DNA from 2 places in the Terrabacter sp. 2YAF2 genome. Region 2 is predicted to be linked to the other one. Evidence: predicted binding sites of a transcription regulator. Region 2 holds the regulator's gene; the other holds the start of a gene.
The links. Region 2 encodes LexA, which represses DNA repair genes until DNA is damaged. Its sites were predicted from a motif close to TCGAACANNTGTTCGA; they were not measured.
Positions count from the first base shown of each region.

Region 1: AB4030_RS20720 (HNH endonuclease signature motif containing protein) is a predicted target of LexA. The motif match lies at 8,684-8,699, and genes of this name have one in related genera.

Region 1 covers NZ_JBFRFG010000028.1:14,477-25,574, reverse strand. Annotated here, with positions in the region: gene AB4030_RS20765 (RNA polymerase sigma factor) at 1-506, opposite strand, end outside; gene AB4030_RS20760 (hypothetical protein) at 506-778, opposite strand; gene AB4030_RS20755 (hypothetical protein) at 958-1,419, shown strand; gene folE (GTP cyclohydrolase I FolE) at 1,455-2,093, shown strand; gene AB4030_RS20745 (SDR family oxidoreductase) at 2,218-3,075, shown strand; gene AB4030_RS20740 (transferase) at 3,089-3,496, opposite strand; gene AB4030_RS20735 (aldo/keto reductase family protein) at 3,722-4,732, shown strand; gene AB4030_RS20730 (NERD domain-containing protein) at 4,850-6,514, shown strand; gene AB4030_RS20725 (hypothetical protein) at 6,590-7,018, shown strand; gene AB4030_RS20720 (HNH endonuclease signature motif containing protein) at 7,034-8,647, opposite strand; gene AB4030_RS20715 (pyridoxal phosphate-dependent decarboxylase family protein) at 8,826-10,220, shown strand; gene AB4030_RS20710 (wax ester/triacylglycerol synthase domain-containing protein) at 10,233-11,098, opposite strand, start outside.
Region 2 covers NZ_JBFRFG010000016.1:4,106-15,203, reverse strand. Annotated here, with positions in the region: gene AB4030_RS16365 (Sir2 family NAD-dependent protein deacetylase) at 1-692, shown strand, start outside; gene AB4030_RS16360 (hypothetical protein) at 754-1,650, opposite strand; gene lexA (transcriptional repressor LexA) at 1,663-2,388, opposite strand; gene AB4030_RS16350 (LysM peptidoglycan-binding domain-containing protein) at 2,617-3,039, shown strand; gene AB4030_RS16345 (hypothetical protein) at 3,302-3,604, shown strand; gene AB4030_RS16340 (alpha/beta hydrolase) at 3,601-5,379, shown strand; gene AB4030_RS16335 (hypothetical protein) at 5,376-6,077, shown strand; gene AB4030_RS16330 (sensor histidine kinase) at 5,983-7,251, opposite strand; gene nrdR (transcriptional regulator NrdR) at 7,766-8,263, shown strand; gene AB4030_RS16320 (vitamin B12-dependent ribonucleotide reductase) at 8,358-11,098, shown strand, end outside.

The DNA of each region.
Region 1 (11,098 bases), on a different contig from region 2:
ACCCGGCTCATCGCCTGGGCCACTGCGCCCGCGAGGTCGGTGCCTTCCGCGGACAGCTCCGGACCGTCGTGTGCAGGTGACGGCTGCTCGAGGTCGCGCAGCTCGACCTCGCGGTGCTGCCACTGCAGGCGCCGCACCTCGGTCGCCGCCTGGAGGATGGCGAACTTGAACGCCCACGTCGTGAAGCGGCTCCTGCCCTGGAAGGTGTGCAGCTTGCCGAGGAGCGCGGTCATGGCCTCGTCCGCCGCCTGGTTGACGATGACGTCAACCGCACCGGGCGAGGGGTCGGGCAACGCTGCCCGCATGCGCCACACCTGGTGACCGGCCGCGCGGATCATCAGCGAGTGGAGCTCGCGCAGCGCCGACACCTGGCCAGGACCGGTGCCGCCGAGCGCGGCGACCCAGTCCACGGTGTCCGCCTCGCCGATCCGAGCGCCGGCAGAGTCCCCGTCCGACGATGAGCGGACGCCGACGGAGGACGGGTCGTCCCTTTCCACGGCCGTCATCAGCTCGCCCTCGGCTCGTCGATGTGTACAGCGGCGTCCACGTCGTCGAGAGGCGAGAGGATCCGTGCCGCGAGCTCGGGCGGGCAGCCGGCGTCGACGAGCTCGAGCAGGGCGTGCAGGTCGATGTGCTTGCCGGCCAGCGACCTGGCCAGGGCGGCCGGGAACCCGGCCTCGCGCAACCGGCACCAGCGCCACTGGGCGACGTCGAGCGGGGGCCCTGACGAGCGGCAGGGCGCCGGTGATGGGCGGGGGCGGAACTGGTCGGTGATCATGCTCTGTTTGCCGCCGCGAGCGGCTCCCGTCTTACCGGCGACGGACCTCGCACCGCCGGTAAGACCTGTGGTCCCTGACCGCGCTAACACTCCGTCAGCGTCCCACCGTCGCGCCTCGATGTCCTCGATGTCCTCGAGAGCGGCAGGTCGGACACCGCGTCACCTGTCCAGGAGGACACATGGTCACCATCGGAAGCCACCGCTCGATCCTCGAGCGCCAGGCACGCACCCCATCGCAGGGCAGCGACCCGGCATACCAGGCGTACGCCGTTCTGCGGACGGCCTTCGTGGTCGCGCCGATCGTCTTCGGACTCGACAAGTTCGCGAACGTCCTCGTCGAGTGGGACCAGTACCTCGCTCCCGTCCTCTCGCGGCCACTGCCGGTCACGCCACACCAGGCCATGTATGCCGTGGGCGTCGTCGAGGTCGTCGCCGGCCTCGTGGTGGCGTTCCACCCTCGTCTGGGCGCTCTCGTCGTGGCCGCCTGGCTCGGCGGGATCATCGTCAACCTGCTCCTCCTCCCCGGCTTCTACGACGTGGCGCTGCGCGACTTCGGGCTGCTGCTCGCGGCCGTGGCGCTGCAGCGGCTGGCCACCCGCTTCGACCCGCGGCCCCTGACGTGGCCGCTGCGCCGCGGCTGAGCCGTCATGCCCGCACCCCAGGAAGGACCCATCCCGTGAATCCGTCACTCTTCCGGCCAGAGGCCACGCCCCCGGCGCACCAACGCACTCGCACATGGTCGGGCACCGGCGCCGTCGCGGAACCGGACCTCGAACGTGCAGCGGCCGGAGCGCGCATCCTGTTGGAGGCCCTGGGCGTCGACCTCGACAACGAGTCCTTGGCCCGCACGCCGGAGCGGATGGCGGCCTCCCTGGCCGAGCTGATGAGCCCCAGACCCTTCCACCTGACGACGTTCCCCAACGACGGCGGCTACGACGAGCTCATCGTCGCGAGAAGCATTCCGCTCCGATCGCTGTGCGAGCACCACATGCTGCCGTTCGTCGGGACCGCCCACATCGGCTACCTGCCGGGCACGCGCATCCTCGGGCTGTCGAAGCTGGCTCGGGTCCTCGAACACTTCGCCTCGCGCCCGCAGGTGCAGGAGAGGCTGACGGTCCAGGTGGCCGACTGGTTGAGCGCCCAGCTCTCACCCGTCGGCGTCGGCGTGGTCATCGAGGCCGAGCACCTGTGCATGACCCTGCGGGGCGTGCAGGCTCCGGGGACCACGACCATCACGTCGAGCCTGCTCGGAGTCCTGCGTGAGGACTCCCGCTCCCGCGCCGAGTTCCTCGCCCTGACCCGGTCGCCCGGCTGAGCGGCATACGGATCGACGCAACCGGCTGACCGCGTATGCCGTCCGGTGGCAGCCTGAGGGGGACGCGAGGTCCACCCGCGCCGCGTGTCCCGCGCCAAGGGGCAGTCCCGGAAGGACAACGGCCATGATCGCGGTCATCGGCGGCACCGGCCGCCTCGGTCGTCTCGTGTCGGCACGCCTCGTCGAGGCAGGTGAGCACGTCCGAGTCGTTGCGAGGTCGGCGACGAGCACCGCGGTCCCGGGGATGGAGTTCGTCGCCGCCGACCTGCGCGACCCGTCGACCCTGGCGCCCGCGCTCAACGGCGTCGACACGGTCGTGGCGGCCGCCCACGGCATGTCGCCGGCCGCGGGGGAGTCGCCGGCCGAGGTCGACCGCGACGGCAACATCGCCCTCATCGAGGCATCGAGGACGCGTGGAGCCGATGTCGTCCTCGTCTCCGTCGTCGACGCGTCGGCGCACCACCCGATGGAGCTCCACCGGATGAAGTGGGCGGCCGAGCAGCACCTGCGGGCGAGCGGCGTCGCCTGGACCATCGTGCGAGCGTCGGCCTTCGCCGAGATGTGGATCGAGATGCTCGCCGAGACGGCGGCCGGTGGCAAGGGGCCGCAGGTCTTCGGCGACGGGACCAACCCGATCAACTTCGTCAGCGTCGAGGACGTCGCTGTCGCCGTCACCCGTGCGGCCACGGACCCCTCCCTGCGCGGGCAGGTGATCGACGTCGGGGGACCTGACGACCTCACCCTGAACGAGCTCGCAGGGATGGTCCGCCCAGACGTGGCTCCCCGTCACCTGCCACGTCTGGCGCTGCAGGTCATGGGTCAGGCCGCCCGACCCGTCCGACCGTCGATGGCCCGTCTGGTGCGCATGAGCCTGGCCATGGATCGCGCCGACCTGCGCTTCGACGCGTCAGCCGGCCACGCGGCATACCCCTGGCTGCCGTGCACCCCGGTGCACGACCTCGCGCACGCAGCGACCGGCTGAGACCGGGGTGAGCTCAGGCCGCGTGGCGGCGCGGGGAGCTCGAGCGGACGACAGCACCAGGTCGAATGACGTCGTCGCTGTCGACGCGCGCCCCGTCCCAGACGTGCGCGTCGGCGCCGATCTTGGCACGCGCACCGATCCGGGCGTCCCGGCCGATCACCGCGCCGGGAGCGACGTGCGCGGTGGTGCCGACGCTGGCCCCGTCGTGGACGACCGCGCCGCGGTCGATCCAGGCGCCACCGGCGATACGGGCGCCCTCTCCGACGACCGCTCCACGGTCGACGTAGGCGTGCTCGCCGACGAAGGCCGTCGGGGCGACGTGGGCGTGCGACTCGACGAATCCGCCACCGTTGTCGTGGCGGGCGTAGCGCAGCATGGTTCCGTTGTCCTCTTCGAACTCCTCATACTTCCTTCGCCTCATGGTGCACCCCCTTCTGGTCCGGGCATGAGCACTCTGCCCACGCGTTCCTCGTGCGGATCAACGTTCAAGTAAGAATGAAGATTCCGCGGTCACCGGCGCTTCTGCACCGGCTCTCGATCAACGTTCTTACCCGCACCGACAGTTCCAGCCACGCCCGATTCGTCCCGTCTCACCAGGCGACCAGGCGCCTCTGGCGGTGTCGGCAGGGCGGCATACGGTAGACGAATGAACTTCCGATACCTCGGCAACAGCGGACTCAAGATCTCCGAGATCACCTACGGCAACTGGCTCACGCACGGCTCGCAGGTCGAGAACGACGTGGCCACCAAGTGCGTCCGGGCCGCGCTCGATGCCGGCATCAGCACCTTCGACACCGCCGACGTCTACGCCAACACCAAGGCCGAGAGCGTCCTCGGCGAGGCCCTGAAGGGCGAGCGGCGCGAGAGCCTCGAGATCTTCACGAAGGTCTACTGGCCCACCGGCCCCGGCGGCAAGAACGACACCGGGCTGTCGCGCAAGCACATCATGGAGTCGATCAACGGGTCGCTCGAGCGGCTCCAGACCGACTACGTCGACCTCTACCAGGCCCACCGCTACGACACCGAGACGCCGCTCGAGGAGACGATGCAGGCCTTCGCCGACGTCGTCCGCCAGGGCAAGGCGCTCTACATCGGCGTCAGCGAGTGGACGGCAGACCAGATCCGCGAGGGCGTCACTCTCGCGAAGGAGCTCGGCTTCCAGCTCATCTCGAGCCAGCCGCAGTACTCCATGCTGTGGCGCGTCATCGAGGACGAGGTCGTGCCGACGTGCGAGGAGCTCGGCGTCAGCCAGATCGTGTGGAGCCCCATCGCGCAGGGCGTCCTGACCGGCAAGTACCAGCCCGGCCAGCAGCCGCCGGAGGGCTCGCGTGCCGCCGACGAGAAGGGCGGCGCCGACATGATCAAGCGGTTCATGAACGACGACGTGCTGACCCGCGTGCAGAACCTCAAGCCGATCGCCGACGAGGCCGGCCTGACGATGGCCCAGCTCGCCGTCGCCTGGGTGCTGCAGAACCCGAACGTCGCAGCCGCGCTGGTCGGCGCCTCGCGTCCCGAGCAGGTCGCCGAGAACGTCAAGGCCGCCGGCGTGAAGCTCGAGCCCGAGCTCATGACGAAGATCGACGACGTCCTCGGCGACATCGTCGAGAAGGACCCGGGCAAGACGAAGGAGACTGCGCCGCAGCAGCGCGTCGCCTGACGCTCGCTCCCTGAGCAGGGCATCACCACCGAGGGCGTATGCCGTCCGCCGCGTTCCGCTGGGACGCGCCGGACGGCATACGCCCTCCGTGTCACCCCGAGCGGCTAGCGTCGCGCCATGGTCAGGGTCACGGGGGAGACACCGCGCTTCGCGCACGAGTCGGAGCGGGTCGTGTGGGACCTGCTGCAACGGCAGAAGGACGCCGACTGGATCGTGCTGGCCAACCAGCGGCTGACGACCGCGAAGAAGGACCATGAGCTCGACCTCGTCGTGCTCATGCCAGGCGAGGGCGTCGTCGTCGTCGAGGTCAAGGGCGGGTCGGTCTGGGTCGACGAGCAGGGGCAGTGGCGCCAGGGCAACCGGCGGGACAACCTCGTCCATCCCGTTGACCAGGCCCGCGACGGCAAGTACGCCCTGCGTGAGTACGTCGAGCGCGACCCCCGGTGGCGCGACTCGTCCCGTCGGCGCATCCGGTGGGGCCACGCGATCGTCTTGCCCTTCAGCGATCTCGCGGACGACTTCGCCACGCCGGACTGTCCTCGGTGGACCATCTCGGGCAGGGGCGACCTCGACCACCTCGCCGAGCGACTGCGCGACGTCGTGGCTCGGCAGGAGACCGCGTGTCGTCGCCCGGATGAGGACGACCTCGACCTCGTCGTCGAGATCCTGGCCGGACGGAGCCTCCCCCTCCACGACGTGGCCGCCGAGGCCGACGACCGCGAGGCTGTCGCGGACCGCCTGACGCAGGAGCAGGCCGCCCTCCTATCGGTGACCCGGCTCATCAACCGGATGGAGATCCGCGGGGGAGCCGGCAGCGGCAAGACGATCCTCGCCCTCACCCAGGCCAAGGACCTGACCCGCGGGCAGGGAGAGCGCAGGTCGCAGCGTGTCGCTCTCGTCTGCTACTCGATCGGGCTCTCGCAGTACTTCAAGCGACAGCTCGCCGGGGTGCCGCGCCACCACCGACCCGCGTTCGTGGGGTCGTTCGAGGACCTCGCCAACGAGTGGGGCATCGACACGGCGTCGCACGACCGCAACGACGCCGTCTTCTGGGAGCGAGACCTGGCGGCGCGCATGACCGAGATCGCCGCAGGCCTGTCTGACGGCAAGAAGTTCGATGCCGTGATCGTCGACGAAGCACAGGACTTCGCCGACCACTGGTGGCACCCGCTGATGAAGGCGCTGCGCGACGAGGACGAGGGCGGCCTCTACGTCTACTCGGACGAGAACCAGCGGATCTTCGCCCGTTTCGGTCAACCACCGGTGCCGCTCGTCCCGCTGGTGCTCGACCACAACTTGCGCAACACCCAGCAGATCGCTCGGGCGTTCGGGCCGCTCGCCCCCATGCGGATGCACCTGCGCGGGGGGCCGGGCGCCGACGTCCGCTTCGTGCCGTGCGCTCGCGAGGATGCGATCAGCAGCTCCGACGACCAGGTGGACCTGCTCCTCGAGGAGGGCTGGCAGCCGCAACACGTGGCGCTGCTGACCATGGGATCACGCCACCCCGCGCAGGTCGAGCGGCAGGAGGCCGACGGACACGTCGGCTACTGGCGCTCCTTCTGGGACAACGACGATGTCTTCTACGGCCACGTCCTCGGCTGCAAGGGCCTCGAGCGTCGGGCCGTCGTGCTCTGCGTCAACGCGAAGAACACCGATCGCGCACGCGAGATGCTCTACGTCGGCATGTCCCGTGCCACGGACGAGCTCGTCGTGGTCGGCGAGCCCGGCTTCATCCGCGAGATCGGCGGCGACCAGGTGGCGCACCGACTCGGCATCTGCTGATCTTCGTCGTCGAAGCCTGAACAGGCTGGGGACAACTTCGACGGGCCGGCGGCCCACCGGACGACCATGGCGGCCATGACCTTCGAAGACCTGCCCCCTCGGGCCAACGAGATCCCTCTGACCAACCGACGCGTCGCAGCGGACGTCATCGACCTCATCATCAGCGACGCGGACCGGGCAGCCGGGTGCGTCGCCGTCATGATCTGCGACTCCGAGGACCGAGGCATCCAGCCGGTCGTGCTGCATGACGTGCCGCCCGATGCCGAGGCCGGCGGCTTCGCCCAGCTGCTCGACATGCTGCTGCCGCTCGTGGCCGGGAACGACGGCGCGGTCCTCATCGGCCGAGGGCGACCGCATGGGACCGCGCCGAACGACACCGATCGAGCGTGGCACCAGATGGCGATCGACCGGTGTGCCGACCATGACGTCGACCTGCTCGGCTACTACCTCGCGACGGCCGATGGCGTCTTCAGGCTCCCCGAACCGCTCTCGGCGGTTTCCTGACGCCGAAGGGGATGGTCAGAAAGGCGGGTGATCGTTCCCCAGAGACCTCGACGATGAGGTACTGCCCTTCCGGGTGGAGGGCGCCCTTGCTTCGTCGCGGACCGCCTCGAGCCAATCCTTCGGGCAGGTGTCGTAGATGCGGGCGGCCTTGGTGCGCCATCGAACTCGATCGCCGTCGCGCCCCACGAACCAGTGCCCGTTGGTGTGCAGGTTGTGGTGCGCCCGGTGCTTGCTGGTGAGGTTCGCGACCTCTGTCGGGCCGTGTGGCCATGGGATGTCGTGGTCGAGGTCGCACCGAGCGGCTGGGACCGTGCAGCCTGGCGCGCGGCAGGTGCCGTCGACCGCCTCGACGTGCGCCCGCATCGCCGCAGTCGGCCGGTAGGCGCGCGTCTGGAGGTGCAGGGCGGCTCCAGTCTCGGCGTCGACGCGGAGGCGGCGCCACGTCGAGTCGTCGTTGAGCATGATCTGACGGGCATGGTCGGCTGTGACCCATCCGTGGCCGACGACCTCGCAAGGCGCACCGGTGAGGCCGACGGCCGTCGTCCACGGGATGACGAGCGTGATGGCGGCCGCCGGCCGCCGCCCCAGACGGGTGAACCACTCACTGACGCGTTGGGACGCGTGGTCGGGCCCGGCCGGCGAACCCGGAGCCGCACCGGGGACGGCGGCGCTCTCGGGCCAGCCGAACATGAGGATGTCGGTGATGACGTCGGCGCGGAGCGAGTCGAGGTCGCGGGGATCACCTGCCTGTCGGGCGGCGCGGGCAATGGCGTCGACGCGCTCCATCGCGGCGATGACCTTGTCCGCGTCGTTGACGAGGTTGAGCACCCCGAAGCCGTCGCGGTCGATCTGCGCGTGAGCACCACGCCGGCGCCGCGCCCTGCGTCGGCGGTCGGCAGCCTCGCGGTCGGCAGCCAGGCATGCGCGGGTCAGTCGCTGACGGAAGAGAGTGGGGGAGGGCGGCGCACCGTCCTTGGGCCGAAGGACGGCGTCGACGACGTCAGGGCCGCACTCGACGGGCAACGCGGCGATCTCGGACTGGATCGTGCAGGCGCGGTGGAGAGTCACCGCACCTCGCTGAAGACGACTCCGCAACGATGCGGCACCCGGCGTGCCCGCGGTGGCGAGGGCCAGGCGCGCGCGCACGTCATGCGTGCCGAGCCCGGTCGCCGTGCAGACCTCCATGGCCGTCAGCTCGTCGGCGTCGATCCATCCGGGCGGTTTCGTCCGACCGAGATCGGCGAAGCGCGCCAGCTCGCTCGACTCGATGGTCGAGCGCAGGCGAGCCAGGGCCTCCAGGCCGACGGCGTCCAGGACCGCCTTGCACCGCTCGACCGACTCGACGACTCGCAGCTCGGCATCAGCCTCGGCCTCGAGCTCTGATCGAGCCTCGTCCGGGGCAACGGATGTCAGGTCGTCGGCGACGGCCTCGAGCAGCTCGCTCACGAGCGCCGGCATCACGTGGGTGAGCAGGGACTCGGCCACCTGCTTGCGCAGGGTGCGCTCGAGCAGCGGGAGGTCGCGCTGCCGAACCGGGGTGCGACTCTCTGCGCGGATCCGGAACAGGCCGGCGAGACGGTCGAGATCGACGACTGCCTCGCCCGTGTGGGCGGCGCCGAGCGACGCCATGCCCGCCACTTCCCCTGTCCCGTCCATAATCCATTGTAGAACACATGTTCGACTAAATGGTCAAGCGTTCCCAGGTAGATTCGCGGCCCGGTCTGGGCGGCGAACGGGACGACCCTCCCAGCCTCAAGGCGCGCCCGCCTCTTGCGTCTGCCCGGAGCTGCGGAGGAGCGTGCGGGAGATGGACGTTGACCTGCACCAGCTCTTCACTCGCGCTGCCGCCGAGGCCGCCCGCCACCGAGCCGCGGTGGCAGACCGGCCGGTGCACCCTTCGCCCGATCAGGGATCGCTCGATGCGGCCTTCGGCGGCCCGCTACCGACTGGGCCGACCCACCCCGATCGCGTCGTCGGCGCCCTCATCGCTGCGGCGAGTCCTGGTCTCGTCGGCACCGTCGGGCCGCGGTTCTTCGGCTTCGTCATCGGAGGCGCATCGCCCGCTGCGACCGCGGCCGACATGCTCGCCGCCGGCTGGGACCAGTGTGCGTACAACGAGGTCCTGTCACCGGCTGCCGCGGCCGCGGAGCGAGCCGCAGCAACGTGGACGAAGCAGCTGCTGGGGCTACCCGGGTCGGCATCCGTCGGCTTCGTCACGGGCGCCCAGGCTGCCAACACGGTCGGCCTCGCGGTCGGACGTCAGCGCGTGCTCGCTAACGTCGGATGGGACGTCGCGCGCGACGGTCTCTTCGGGGCACCACGAGTCGCGATCGTCGCGAGCGAGGATCGGCATGCGACGATCGACCGCGCAGCCCGGCTGCTCGGCTTCGGCACGCGCAGCATCGAACCCGTCGCAGCCACCGCGCAGGGCGCCATCGACGTGGACCGGCTCCGTACAGCTCTCGACTCCCTCTCCGGGCCCGTCATCGTCTGTCTCCAGGCGGGCAACGTGAACACCGGCGCCTGTGACGACCTCCGGACGGCCACGACGCTGGCCCACGAGCACGGAGCGTGGGTCCATGTCGACGGCGCCTTCGGACTGTGGGCGGCGGCGAGCCCTCGGACCGCCCATCTCGTCGCCGGCATCGAGCTCGCCGACTCCTGGGGCACGGACGCCCACAAGTGGCTCAACGTCCCCTACGACTGCGGCCTCGCGTTCTGCGCGGACGCGTCGCTGCATGCCGCAACGATGTCGTATGCCGCGGCGTACCTCACCGGGTCCGGCTCCGTCTCCGACCCTGTTCTGGGCGACCTCACGCCCGAGTCATCCAGGAGGGCAAGGGGATTCGCGGTGTGGGCCGCGCTGCGTGAGCTCGGTTCGGACGGCCTTACCGAGCTCGTGGACCGTTGCTGTGACCTTGCCCGTCGGATGGCCCGTCGGCTCGAGTCCGGTGGCGCGACGATCCACAACGACGTCGTCCTCAACCAGGTCCTCGTCAGCATCGGGGACCCGGCACGCATCGATGGGGTGATCGACGCCGTCCAGCGCGACGGCACGTGCTGGGTCGGAGGCACGACCTGGCACGGCCGCCGGCTGATCCGCATCTCGGTGTCGAACGCCACGACCACCGAGTCCGACATCGACGTCGCCGCCGCCGCGATCCTCGCCGCGGCCACTGCTGTGGAGCAGTCCGCCGGCTGACCGCCGGACGGCTCACTCGACGAGTGAGGCCAGCCCTTCCCGAAGGTGTGCGATGAGCGGTGTGTCGTCGGGCACCACCTCGGGATCGGTGACGACGGTGATGCCCAGCGTCCCGGCATACGAAAGGACGTCGAAGGTGACGGCGACGTTTCCGGGGGTCACGGCGACCGGGACCAGCCGGCTGACGGTGCACCCGCAGAAGCGCCACGGCGTCGCAGGGCCGCGGACGTTCGTGACGAACGAGTTGACGAGTCTCTGGTGGTTCACGAACCACTGGAGGGCGCCGAGCCTGGCGAGGCCCCGGAAGGCGACACCGAGCGGAGCGGCCGAGGCTGCGCGCGGACGCGAGCGCTGATCGCGCGACAGGCGTGCAACCGTGTCGAGCCGGGTCTGCACGTCCACGTCGAGCGGGATGCGGAACGGGACGACTCCGCTCTCGTTGCCGAGCCGAGTGGCCTGCGCCGACGAGCGCGCCGAGTAGGGCACCGACAGGACCAGCGAGTCGACGTGTTCGTCGCGCTCGGCGAGGGTGGCGCCCATCGCCTCGGAAACGGCCGTCAGGACGATGTCGTTGACGGTGACGCCGCGCCGGTGGGCGGCGCGGACCACAGTGGTCACGGGCACCTCGACCAGGGAGAGCCGCCGATGCGGTCCGGTGGGGCGGTTGAGGGACGTCCTCGCGCAGAGGCGGGGGCGGGTGCCGCGTAGGCCCAGGTCGCGCATCCCGGCCCGGGCCGAGCGGGCGCGCGCGACCAGGGACGGCACGGAAGTCACGGCGGCCAGGTGCGAGCCCCAGGCCTCGGCGGCCAGGGCGCGTCGCGTGTGGGCGGTGCTGGTCGGCAGCGGGTTTGGACGGGTCAGCCCACTCGTGGCGTCCG
Region 2 (11,098 bases):
CGCGACGACGCTACTGGGCCCGCAGCTACATCGGCTGGCAGCGCTTCAACGCGGCCGAGCCCAACGAGGGCCACCGCGTCGTCACCGACCTGCAGGCGGCCGGGTACGTCGGGCCGATCATCACGCAGAACGTCGATGGCCTGCACCAGGCGTCGGGAGCGACCGACGTCATCGAGCTGCACGGCTCCCTCGACCGTGCCGTCTGTCTCACCTGCGGTGAGTACACCTCGCGAATCGGCCTGCACCAGAGGATGACCGAGGCGAACCCCGGCTTCATGGAGCGCTTCGCCGAGGCTGCACGCACGGTGGGTTCGCAGTGGGGGGAGCAGGTGCGGCCCGACGGTGACATCGTGCTCGCCGACGCGCTCGTCGACTCGTTCCACGCGCCGCGCTGCCTGGTCTGCGGCAACGACACCGTCAAGCCCGACGTCGTCTTCTTCGGTGAGTCGGTGCCCAAAGCCCTTGTCGAGCAGTGCTTCTCGATCGTCGAGGGCGCCGGCGCGGTGCTCGTGCTCGGGTCGTCGCTGTCCGTGATGAGCGGGTACCGCTTCGTGCGTCGCGCGCACCAGCGCGGCGTGCCGGTCGCGATCGTCACGCGCTCGGCCACGCGGGGCGACGCGCAGGCGACGCTGCGGCTGCACGCCCCGCTCGGCCCGACCCTGGAGGACCTCCGCTGCTCCCTGACCTTCTGAGCTTCCGAACGCCTGAGCATCGTCGGCATCGGATGGCGACGAATCGCCCACGACCAGAAGGCTACTCGGCTACGGACCTCACCGGTCGCGCTTCTGTGCCGTCGCGCAGGTCCCACAGCTCCTTGGTCTGCACACCCCAGTAGGTGCAGAAGAGCACGATGATGATGGCCTCGGAGATGAGGACGAGGTGGTCGAGTCCACTCCAGGTCAGGGCCGTCAGCACCGTCACCACGAGGGCGACGGCCAGGGCGACCGCGATCGCGATGTAGATCCGCTTGTAGGTGGCACCCTGGTGGGAGGCGACGGACTGGTGGCGCTCCTCCGCGCGCAGCGCGCTGAGCACCATGACAGCGATGACTGCCGCCACCATGGTGCCTGCGGCGATGCCGTGGCTCAACGCGATGAACCGGTCGCGCAGCAGAAGGAAGAGCGTGAGCTCGCCGAGCAGGACCGCACCGCAGACGACGGTGATGACGACCGAGCGCGCGGTGGGGAGCTCACTGGGATCGCGGGTCGTGGCGCCGCGCTTCAGCCAGGCGGCGACGACCGCGGCGCTGACCGCCACGACGACGAGCGACCAGATGTTGTTGCGCACGGCGGCAGCGATCTCCACCGGGGTCTGGGTGTAGGCGTTCGGTCCGCACCGTGCGTCGGGCACGGTCGGCACCATGGCCACGACGAAGGCCATGAGGCCCGAGAAGTTCAGGAGCACGTCCTCCTCGGGGGAGTGACCCTTGTAGGCGATGAGGCTGACGCCGAGGGCGCACAACGAGCCGACGAAGACCGAGCGCGCGGGCGTGTAGTAGTAGGCGCTGATCGACCCGAGCCAGCACGAGTGGTCCGTCTCCCACCACCACTGGTAGCCGACCGAGAGCAGCAGCATGAGCAGCAGGGCGATCATCGCCCCGCGCAGGTACCGGTAGGTGAGGACGACGTCCCGAGTGCGTGACGGTGTCATCGGACCGCGGGCTCAGATGCGACGCAGGACGGCCGTGACCTTGCCGAGGATCGTGGCGTGGTCGCCGTCGATGGGGGAGAAGTCGGGGTTGTGCGGCATTAGCCACACGTGGCCGTCCTTGCGCTTGAACGTCTTGACCGTCGCCTCGTTGTCGAGCATGGCCGCCACGACGTCACCGTTGTCGGCGTGCTGCTGCTGGCGCACGACGACCCAGTCCCCGTGGCAGATGGCGGCGTCGACCATCGAGTCACCGTTGACCTTGAGCAGGAAGAGGTCGCCCTCGCCGACGAGCTGCTTGGGGAGCGGGAAGACGTCCTCCACGACCTCCTCGGCCGTGATCGGCACGCCGGCGGCGATCTGCCCGAGCACGGGGACGTAGGAGGCCTCCGGGCGGGCGTCGCCCGAGTCGGTGTCGGTGTCGTACTGGTCGCCCCGCGCACGCTGCGGCGTCGCGTCGCCCCCGCGGTAGCCCAGCTCCTCGGCCTTGGCGTCGGGGGAGACGACCTCGAGCGCGCGCGGCCGGTTGGGGTCACGCCGCAGGTAGCCCTTGGCGACGAGGGCGTTGAGCTGGTGGGAGACGCTGGAGGGGCTGGCCAGGCCGACCGCGTCGCCGATCTCGCGCATGCTCGGGGGGTAGCCGCGGCGGTCGACGGAGTTGCGGATGACCTCGAGCACCCGTCGCTGGCGGACGGTGAGGCCGTCGCCGGTCTCGCGATCGGGAAGCTCGGTGACGCCCATGGTGTCCCTTTCGTCAGCTCGTCAGACCGCGGTGTGACGCTCGGCGCGGGGCCAGTGTCAGTGGTGGCTGGTGAGGTTTCTGGTGTGAGCAGAGACTACGAGGTTCGAACACAGTTGCCAAACACCTGTTCGAGGCGTGTCTCGACTTCATCGAACATACGTGCTAGAACTCGTACAGACGTTCTATCGAACATGTGTTCGCCAGATCCGAAGCAAGGGGAGGTCACCATGAGCGCCATCGTCCTCGAGGCCGTTCGTTCGCCGCACACCGAGGAGCCTGCGCGGTCGCTGCCGACCGGTCGGCCCCGTCTCGTCCTGGTGCCCACCGGCCGGGACGCCACCCGGGCCGCCCGCGCGGCGCGCCTCACGCGGCCACCCGTGCGCCTGACGCGGTTCGGTCGGCTCGTCGTGACCCTGTTCGTCGCGACGGTCGTCGCCCTTCTCGGTGTGGGTCTGGCCGGCCAGCTCGCGTCGGCCACCGGCGAGCCGCGCACCGTCACGGTCCAGTCGGGCCAGACGCTGTCGGGTGTCGCCGCCCGTGAGCTGCCCGGGGTGTCGACGGCGGACGCGGTGGTCGAGCTCCAGGTCGCCAACGGACTCAGCTCCACGGCGCTCCACGCCGGTCAGCAGCTCGTCATCCCGGGACGTTGACCTCGGCCAGCCCATCCGGGCTCTGGTCGATCGCGTATGCCGCGTCCGTGCTTGCGCTTCGACCATCCCACCTGATCCGCCGCGTTGGCTCCACCTTCAGCGGCTGGCGGTAGCGGCGCTTCGACCCCGTCGTTCCCGCCACGGACGCCGCACCCCAGACCAGGGGTGCGGCGTTCTGCTGTCGTCCCGGGGCCTGTGGATGACGCACGAGCGCCGCGCCGCGTGCGGCCTAGCGTTGCCGTCCTGGGGAGAGGAGCAGGGCATGCGCTACGAGGTGGACACGGCCGCACTGCGCGACGACGTCAGCACGATCGACGAGGTCCTGGTGCGGGTTCAACGACTCGGGATCGCGGACGAGCTGACGCCGGTGGCCGCGGCCCTTCCGGGCAGCCGGACCGGCGCAGCGTTGCGTGACGTCGCCGCGGCGTGGACGGCTCGGTTGGCCGGGACGCGCTGGGAGCTGAAGGAGCTGGGGCGATCCCTGGCAGCGGCAGCCGACACCTACGACGCGGTCGAGCGTGCAGCGCGGCAGAGCGTCGAAGGATCGTTCGGCGGCCTCCGGTGACCGTTGCCGGTGGGTCGCTGACGCTGTCGGTGCGCGACATCCGCGCGAGCCGTCCGCAGTCCCTCGTTGCCGTCAGCAGGGGCCTCGAGGACCGTCGGCGACGGGTCGTGGTGCTGGCCGAGCTGGTGCTCTGGCGTCGAGCAGCCGCCCCACGATGGTCGGGTGCCGCATCATCGGCCGCCGCAGACCGGTACGCCGTCGTCATTGCCGGGCTGGGTCGGCTGGCGGCGAGCATCGCCGTGGCTGGTCAGGCCGTGGGACACGCGGCCGGCCGCCTGGAGGCGGCCATCGACCTGGTTCGTCGGGCCGACCGGCGCGCGGTCGACGAGGGCGCGTGGATCGATGACGACGGGCGTCTCTTCCTCCCGGTCCGGGCCTCACTCGGTCATCCCGCCCTGGAGGCACGCCGTGCCCGCCTCGACGAGCTGCTGCGTGCCGAGGTGCATGCGTGCCTGGCCCAGGCGCGCCGGGCGGCTGCCGAGACCGACGACGAGCTGCTTCGCGCACTGCTGTCATCGGCCCGAGGCGCGACGTCGGCAGCCGGTGCCGGTGCCGGTGTCGGTGCCTCGGTGCTCGGGTCACTGGCACCGCCACCGACCGCCTCGGCCGCCGGGGGTGTCAGCGCCCAGGTGTTCGCCTCTGCAGCCTGGTGGCGCTCGATGACCGACGAGGAGCGTCGCAGGGCGATCCGTGACCACCCGGAGTGGGTGGGGCCGCGTGACGGTGTGCCTGCCACGGCACGCCACGAAGCCAACCTCGTGCTGCTCGCGCGAGCGGAGGAGGTGGCGTGGACCAAGGCCCGTGAGGCACGACGTTCGGGATGGGTCGGCAACGCCGCAGAGCGCACCCGCGCCGATGAGCACGTCGCCGCACTCCAGGCGGTCCGCGACGTGCTCGCACGTCGTGACGGTGGCGAGCGGCTGCTCCTGCTCATCGACCCGAGGGGGCTCGACGTCAAGGCGGTGGTGGCGCTCGGGGACGTCGACCGGGCCGAGCATGTCGTGACCTTCGTGGGTGGCCTGTCCACGATGGTCGGCACGGACCTGCGCCGCTACGACGACATCTTCGTGCGCATGCGCTCCGAAGCCCGGTCGGTCGCGGCCGGGCAGGACGTCGCCATCGTGACCTGGATGGGCTACGACGCCCCGCAGGTGCACGAGATCGTCAGCTCCATCGACCGGAACGTGCTGAACGCCAAGCTCGCCCGCGACAATGCCGGAGCCCTCGCCGACTTCGCGACCGGCATCGAGGCGGGGCGTGACCGGCCCGCCCACCAGACCGTGTGGGCCCACTCCTACGGGGCCACGCTCGCGGGCTTCGCGTCCCTGCGCACGAGCGCCGTGGACGACGTGGCCGTCTTCGGCGCGCCCGGGCTGCCGTTCTCCGACGTGTCGCGAAGCGCGCTCAAGCCCGGTTCCCTCAACGTCCTGGGAGCGGTCGGCGACGACGTCTTCAACTACGGGTGGATGGTGCACGGCACACCGGCCGCCGAGGTGGCCGGCGCGACCCGGCTGTCGACCTTCGCGCTGAAGAAGGCCGGGTCCGGCTGCAACCACTGGCTGCACTCCAGGTCGGAGTTCGTCGACGTGGGGCGCACCTCAGCCGGACACTCCGACTACCTGCGTGCCGGCACGGACAGCGAGCGCAACCTCGTGGTCATCGCCGCCGGCCGGCCTGACCTCCGGGTCCTCCAGGGCGCTGACGAGCGTGCCTGCACGACGACGGGCCCGAGTCTCGGGACCAACCCGCTGAGCTGGCCCAGGCTGGTCCCTTGAGCGCCGACGCCGACGTGAGCCCCGACGTGAGCCCCGACGTGGACCCCGACGTCGACCGGGTGGCCGTGGCTGCGCGCCGCGACCGCCTCGTCGTCACCGCGTGTCTCTCGCTGGCCTTCCTCCAGACACTGCCGTACGTCGTGGTCGGCTGGATCACGGCGGGTGGGACGGCCGCCGGCGACGGCGCGCTCCACGCACTCTCTCCCGCCGCGCTGCTCGGTGTCGTGGCCTTCGGGCGCGTGCTCGTCCGTGCACTGGCACAGCCCAGCCTGCGTCCGACGGCCCGAGGCTGCGCGCCGTCCGGGGCGAGCGGCTTCGAGCCATCACGCACTCCGGTCCTGCCAGGGCGACAAGCCCGTCCGTGGCTGCGCCGGCTGCGCTGGGCCGTCGGGGCGGCCCTGGCCGGTGCAGCCGTCCAGGCCACCGCGGTCCTGCTCGATGACGCCGGCCGTTCGGGGGCGGAGGCTCTCGGCAGGTCCCTCGACGACGGGTCGGCGCTGTGGGCCTACATGTTGCTGCTTGTCCAGGTCCTTGCTCAGGACCCACGGGCGTTCGTCGCCGTCGTGCTGGCGATGGTCGCCCTCGCGCGGGCTCGCCGCCCCGTCAGGCTGCCGAGGTCGCATCCGACTCGTCGGGACCATCCACCACCGCCGGGAGCTCGAACCACACGTCGGTCCCCGGCCCCTCCACCGAGCTGATCCCGATCGTGCCGCCGTGCGCCTCGATGATTCGCTTGACGGTGGCCAGACCGATGCCACTGCCGTCGACCGAGGTCTCGACCCGGTTGAAGAGGCCGAACACCAGGTCGCGGTCGCCGGCCGAGATCCCGATGCCGTTGTCACGCACCGAGAGTCGCCAGCTCTCGCCCCTGCGCTCGCCGGACACCTCGATGACGGGCGGCACGCCGGGGCGGGCGTACTTCACCGCGTTGGAGACGAGGTTGAGCAACACCGAGTAGAGCTGCTGCCCGTCGGCGGGCAGCGTCGGCAGCTCGCCCGCCATGACGCTCGCCGACCTGGCTTCGAGGGTCGGTGCGAGGTCCTCCAGCACCGAGGCGAGCACGACGTCCAGGTCCGTGTCGGCCCGGTGCAGCTCGGCCCCGACCCTGGCATGGGCGAGGATCTGCTCGATCATCCCGGCCATCCGGGTTGCGGAACGATGGGCGGTGGCGACGAGGCGCCCCGTCCAGACGTCACCGGCGACGGCGGGCTGCTGGCCTAGCATCTCCGTGCTGGCCATGATCGCGGTGAGCGGGGTGCGCAGGTCGTGGCTCACCTGGCCGGCGAAGACCGACAGTGCTTCGTTGGAGCGGTGCAGCTCGTCCCTCGTCTGGGTCAGGGCAGCGAGGGAGTCCTCCAGCTCGCGGGTCCGCAGGCGCAGCTCGAGCACGTCGACGACGCGCTCGGCGATCGCGACGAGCGCTTCCTCCTGGGCCTCGACCAGCTCGCGCGGCTGCGAGTCGAAGACGCACAGACGGCCGATGATGACGCCGTCCGGCGTCGTCAGGGGCGCGGAGGCGTAGAAGCGGACGGTGCCCAGGATCCCTGTCACGAAGGGGTTCTCGCGGAAGCGGTCGTCGAGGCTGGCGTCCGGGACGACGACCCGGTCGGTGTCGTCGAGCACCGCGGCGCACATCGAGTCCTCGCGGGCGCAGATCGAGGCGGCGAAGCCGGTCGTGGCGATCTGTTGCTGCTGCGTCGAGGTGATGATGTTGATGGCGGCGCGCGGGACCGCGCACACCTGGGCGGCGATGTCCACGAGGGCCTGCAGCTCGCGCTGGGGTGCGTCGAAGAGGACGCCGTAGACGGCCAGCGCTTCCTCTCGCTGCTGTCCCGGGTCGAGGACGTCGTGCACTGGTGTCCGGTTTGTCACCCGCGAAGCCTCTGACATCGCCGCTCCACGAGCAAGCACCCGGACGTGCCATGTCGTGCACCCCCGGTCGCCGGCCCCACGGCATACGCAGGCGTGTCTGGGCTCGTCGGGGAAGCGGAAGATGATGGATGCTCGGATGTCGCCCACCCCAAGATGTGGGGGTGGCGGGGGCGCCACGTGCTGCGACACGCCCGGTGCGCCTGGGACCCGAGTGGCATTTGTGCAGGTCAGCGGCTCGACGCGCCGGACCTGCATCGTGTGCTTGCGATCGGGGTCACACCATGCCTACAGTTACCCCTACATCTAGTAGTTACACAGATGTAAGACGTCCACATGTAGTCCCCAGGCAATCGGGGGTTACGCACAGGTCATCCCCAAGTCGTCCCCAGCTCCATCCCCAGCCCACGTCGGTCCCACGAACACCGACCAGCATCGGGGAGGGGCGGCACTCGGCATGCGGGGCGGCCGCATCTCGTTGGAACGACTGGATCTCGGGAAGGGAAGGTGACCAGGCGTGCACTGTCCGTTCTGTCGCCACACCGACTCGCGGGTCATCGACTCGCGCACGACCGACGACGGCGCCTGCATCCGCCGGCGTCGGCAGTGTCCCGAGTGCAACCGCCGCTTCACCACGCTCGAGACCTCGAGCCTCAACGTGATCAAGCGGTCGGGTGCCTCGGAGCCGTTCAGCCGGGCCAAGGTCCTCACCGGCGTGCGCAAGGCATGCCAGGGGCGCCCCGTCAGCGAGGACGACCTGGCCCTTCTCGCCCAGAAGGTCGAGGAGGCGATCCGGTCGCAGGGAAACGCCGAGATCGAGGCGCACGAGGTCGGCATGGCCGTCCTCGAACCGCTCCGCGAGCTCGACGAGGTCGCGTACCTCAGGTTCGCCAGCGTCTACCAGGCGTGGGAGAGCCTCGAGGACTTCGAAGGGGCCATCGCGCTCCTGCGAGCCGAGCGCGCCGCGCTGGGGGAGGAGCCCAGCGCTCCCGCCCGGTTCGACGCCCCGCGGTAACCACCCTCCACGCACCACCGGAGCACCACCCACTGTCGGTGCTCCCCGCAAGACTCACCACCAGCAGCAGACACGGTCAGGGAGGCCGCACGACATGACGGAGATCGGTAACCGCAGCTCACGCTCCAAGGCTGGCGCCAAGGGCGTCAAGATCGAGCGCATCTACACCACGCCCGGCGTGCACCCGTACGACGAGGTGACGTGGGAGAAGCGCGACGTCGTCCAGCAGAACTGGAAGACGGGCGAGACGATCTTCGAGCAGCGCGGCGTCGAGTTCCCCGACTTCTGGTCGGTCAACGCCAGCACGATCGTGACCACCAAGTACTTCCGCGGCGCCGTCGGCACCGCGGCCCGCGAGGTCTCGCTCAAGCAGCTCATCGACCGCGTCGTGCTGACGTACGCCGCCGCGGGCAAGAGCAACGGCTACTTCGCCTCGCCCGAGGACGCCGAGATCTTCGAGCACGAGCTGACTCACGCCCTCCTGCACCAGGTCTTCTCGTTCAACTCGCCGGTGTGGTTCAACGTCGGCACCAAGAGCCCCCAGCAGGTCTCGGCGTGCTTCATCCTCTCCGTCGACGACTCGATGGACTCGATCCTCAACTGGTACAAGGAGGAGGGGAAGATCTTCCAGGGCGGCTCCGGTGCCGGCCTCAACCTCTCCCGCATCCGCTCCTCCAAGGAGCTGCTCTCCTCCGGCGGCACGGCCTCCGGCCCCGTCTCCTTCATGCGCGGCGCCGATGCCTCCGCCGGCACCATCAAGTCGGGCGGCGCCACCCGCCGCGCGGCCAAGATGGTCGTGCTCGACGTCGACCACCCGGACATCGAGGAGTTCGTCGAGACCAAGGCGCGCGAGGAGGACAAGATCCGCGCCCTGCGCGACGCCGGCTTCGACATGGACCTCGGCGGCAAGGACATCGTCTCCGTCCAGTACCAGAACGCCAACAACTCGGTCCGCGTCAACGACGAGTTCATGAAGGCCGTCGAGGACGGCACGGAGTTCGGCCTGCGCTCGCGCTCCGACGGCTCCGTCATCGACACCGTCGACGCCCGTGAGCTCTTCGGCAAGATCGCCAAGGCCGCGTGGGAGTGCGCCGACCCGGGCATCCAGTACGACGACACGATCAACGCGTGGCACACCAACCCCGAGACGGGCCGCATCACGGCCTCCAACCCGTGCTCGGAGTACATGTCGCTCGACAACTCCTCGTGCAACCTCGCCTCGCTCAACCTGCTGAAGTTCCTCCGCGACGACGACACGTTCGACGCCGTCACCTTCCAGAAGGTCGTCGAGCTCGTCATCACCGCGATGGACATCTCCATCTGCTTCGCGGACTTCCCGACCGAGCCCATCGGCGAGACGACCCGCAACTACCGCCAGCTCGGCATCGGCTACGCCAACCTCGGCGCGCTGCTCATGGCGACCGGTCACGGCTACGACTCCGAGGGCGGGCGCGCCCTGGCCGCCTCGATCACCTCGCTGCTCACGGGCGCCGCCTACAAGCGCTCCGCCGAGATGGCCTCGGTCGTCGGCGCCTACGCCGGCTACGCCCGCAACGCGGACGCCCACAAGCGGGTCATGCGCAAGCACCAGGCCGCCAACGACAACATCAAGACGCTCGACGCGATGGACTCCGACGTCCACCAGCTCGCGACGAAGGCGTGGGACGACGTCGTCAAGCTCGGTGAGAAGCACGGCTACCGCAACGCCCAGGCGTCGGTCCTCGCGCCGACCGGCACCATCGGCTTCATGATGGACTGCGACACGACCGGCATCGAGCCGGACTTCTCGCTCGTCAAGTTCAAGAAGCTCGTCGGTGGCGGCTCGATGCAGATCGTCAACCTCACCATTCCTCGCGCGCTCAAGAAGCTCGGCTACCAGCAGGAGTCGATCGAGGCCATCGTCGAGTACATCGCCGACAAGGGCCACGTCATCGACGCGCCCGGCCTCAAGCCCGAGCACTACGAGGTCTTCGACACCGCCATGGGTGCTCGTTCGATCTCGGCCATGGGTCACGTGCGCATGATGGCCGCGACCCAGCCGTTCCTCTCGGGTGCCATCTCCAAGACGGTCAACCTCCCCGAGACGGCCACGGTCGAGGAGATCCAGGACGTCTACATGCAGGGCTGGAAGCTCGGCATCAAGGCGCTCGCGATCTACCGCGACAACTGCAAGGTCGGCCAGCCGCTGTCCGACGGTGGCTCCACGGCGAAGGACAACAAGGCTGCTGCGGACGCCGCTGCCGCCGACGTCAAGGTCGAGAAGGTCATCGAGTACCGTCCGGTCCGTCGCCGCCTGCCCAAGCGCCGCAGCTCGCAGACGACGTCGTTCGCCGTCGGTGGCGCCGAGGGCTACCTCACGGCCGGCACCTACGACGACCAGCAGCTCGGCGAGATCTTCCTCAAGTTCGGCAAGCAAGGCTCGACCCTGGCCGGCGTGATGGACGCCTTCTCGATCGCGGTCTCCATCGGGCTCCAGTACGGCGTGCCGCTCGAGACGTTCGTGGAGAAGTTCACGAACCTCCGCTTCGAGCCGGCCGGCCTCACCGACGACCCCGACGTCCGCATGGCGCAGTCGATCATGGACTACGTCTTCCGCCGTCTGGCGCTCGACTACCTCGACTTCGACACTCGCTCCTTCATGGGCATCCACACGGCGTCCGAGCGGGCCCGTCAGGTCGAGACCGGCTCCTACGAGGCGATCGAGTCCGACGAGTCCGACGAGGATCTCGAGGACGAGCTCGAGTCGCTGCAGCAGTCGGCTCCGGTCTCGAAGAAGGCCGAGCCCAAGTCGGACGAGGCGACCAAGGCAGAGTCGCCGGCGGCTGCTGCCGAGGT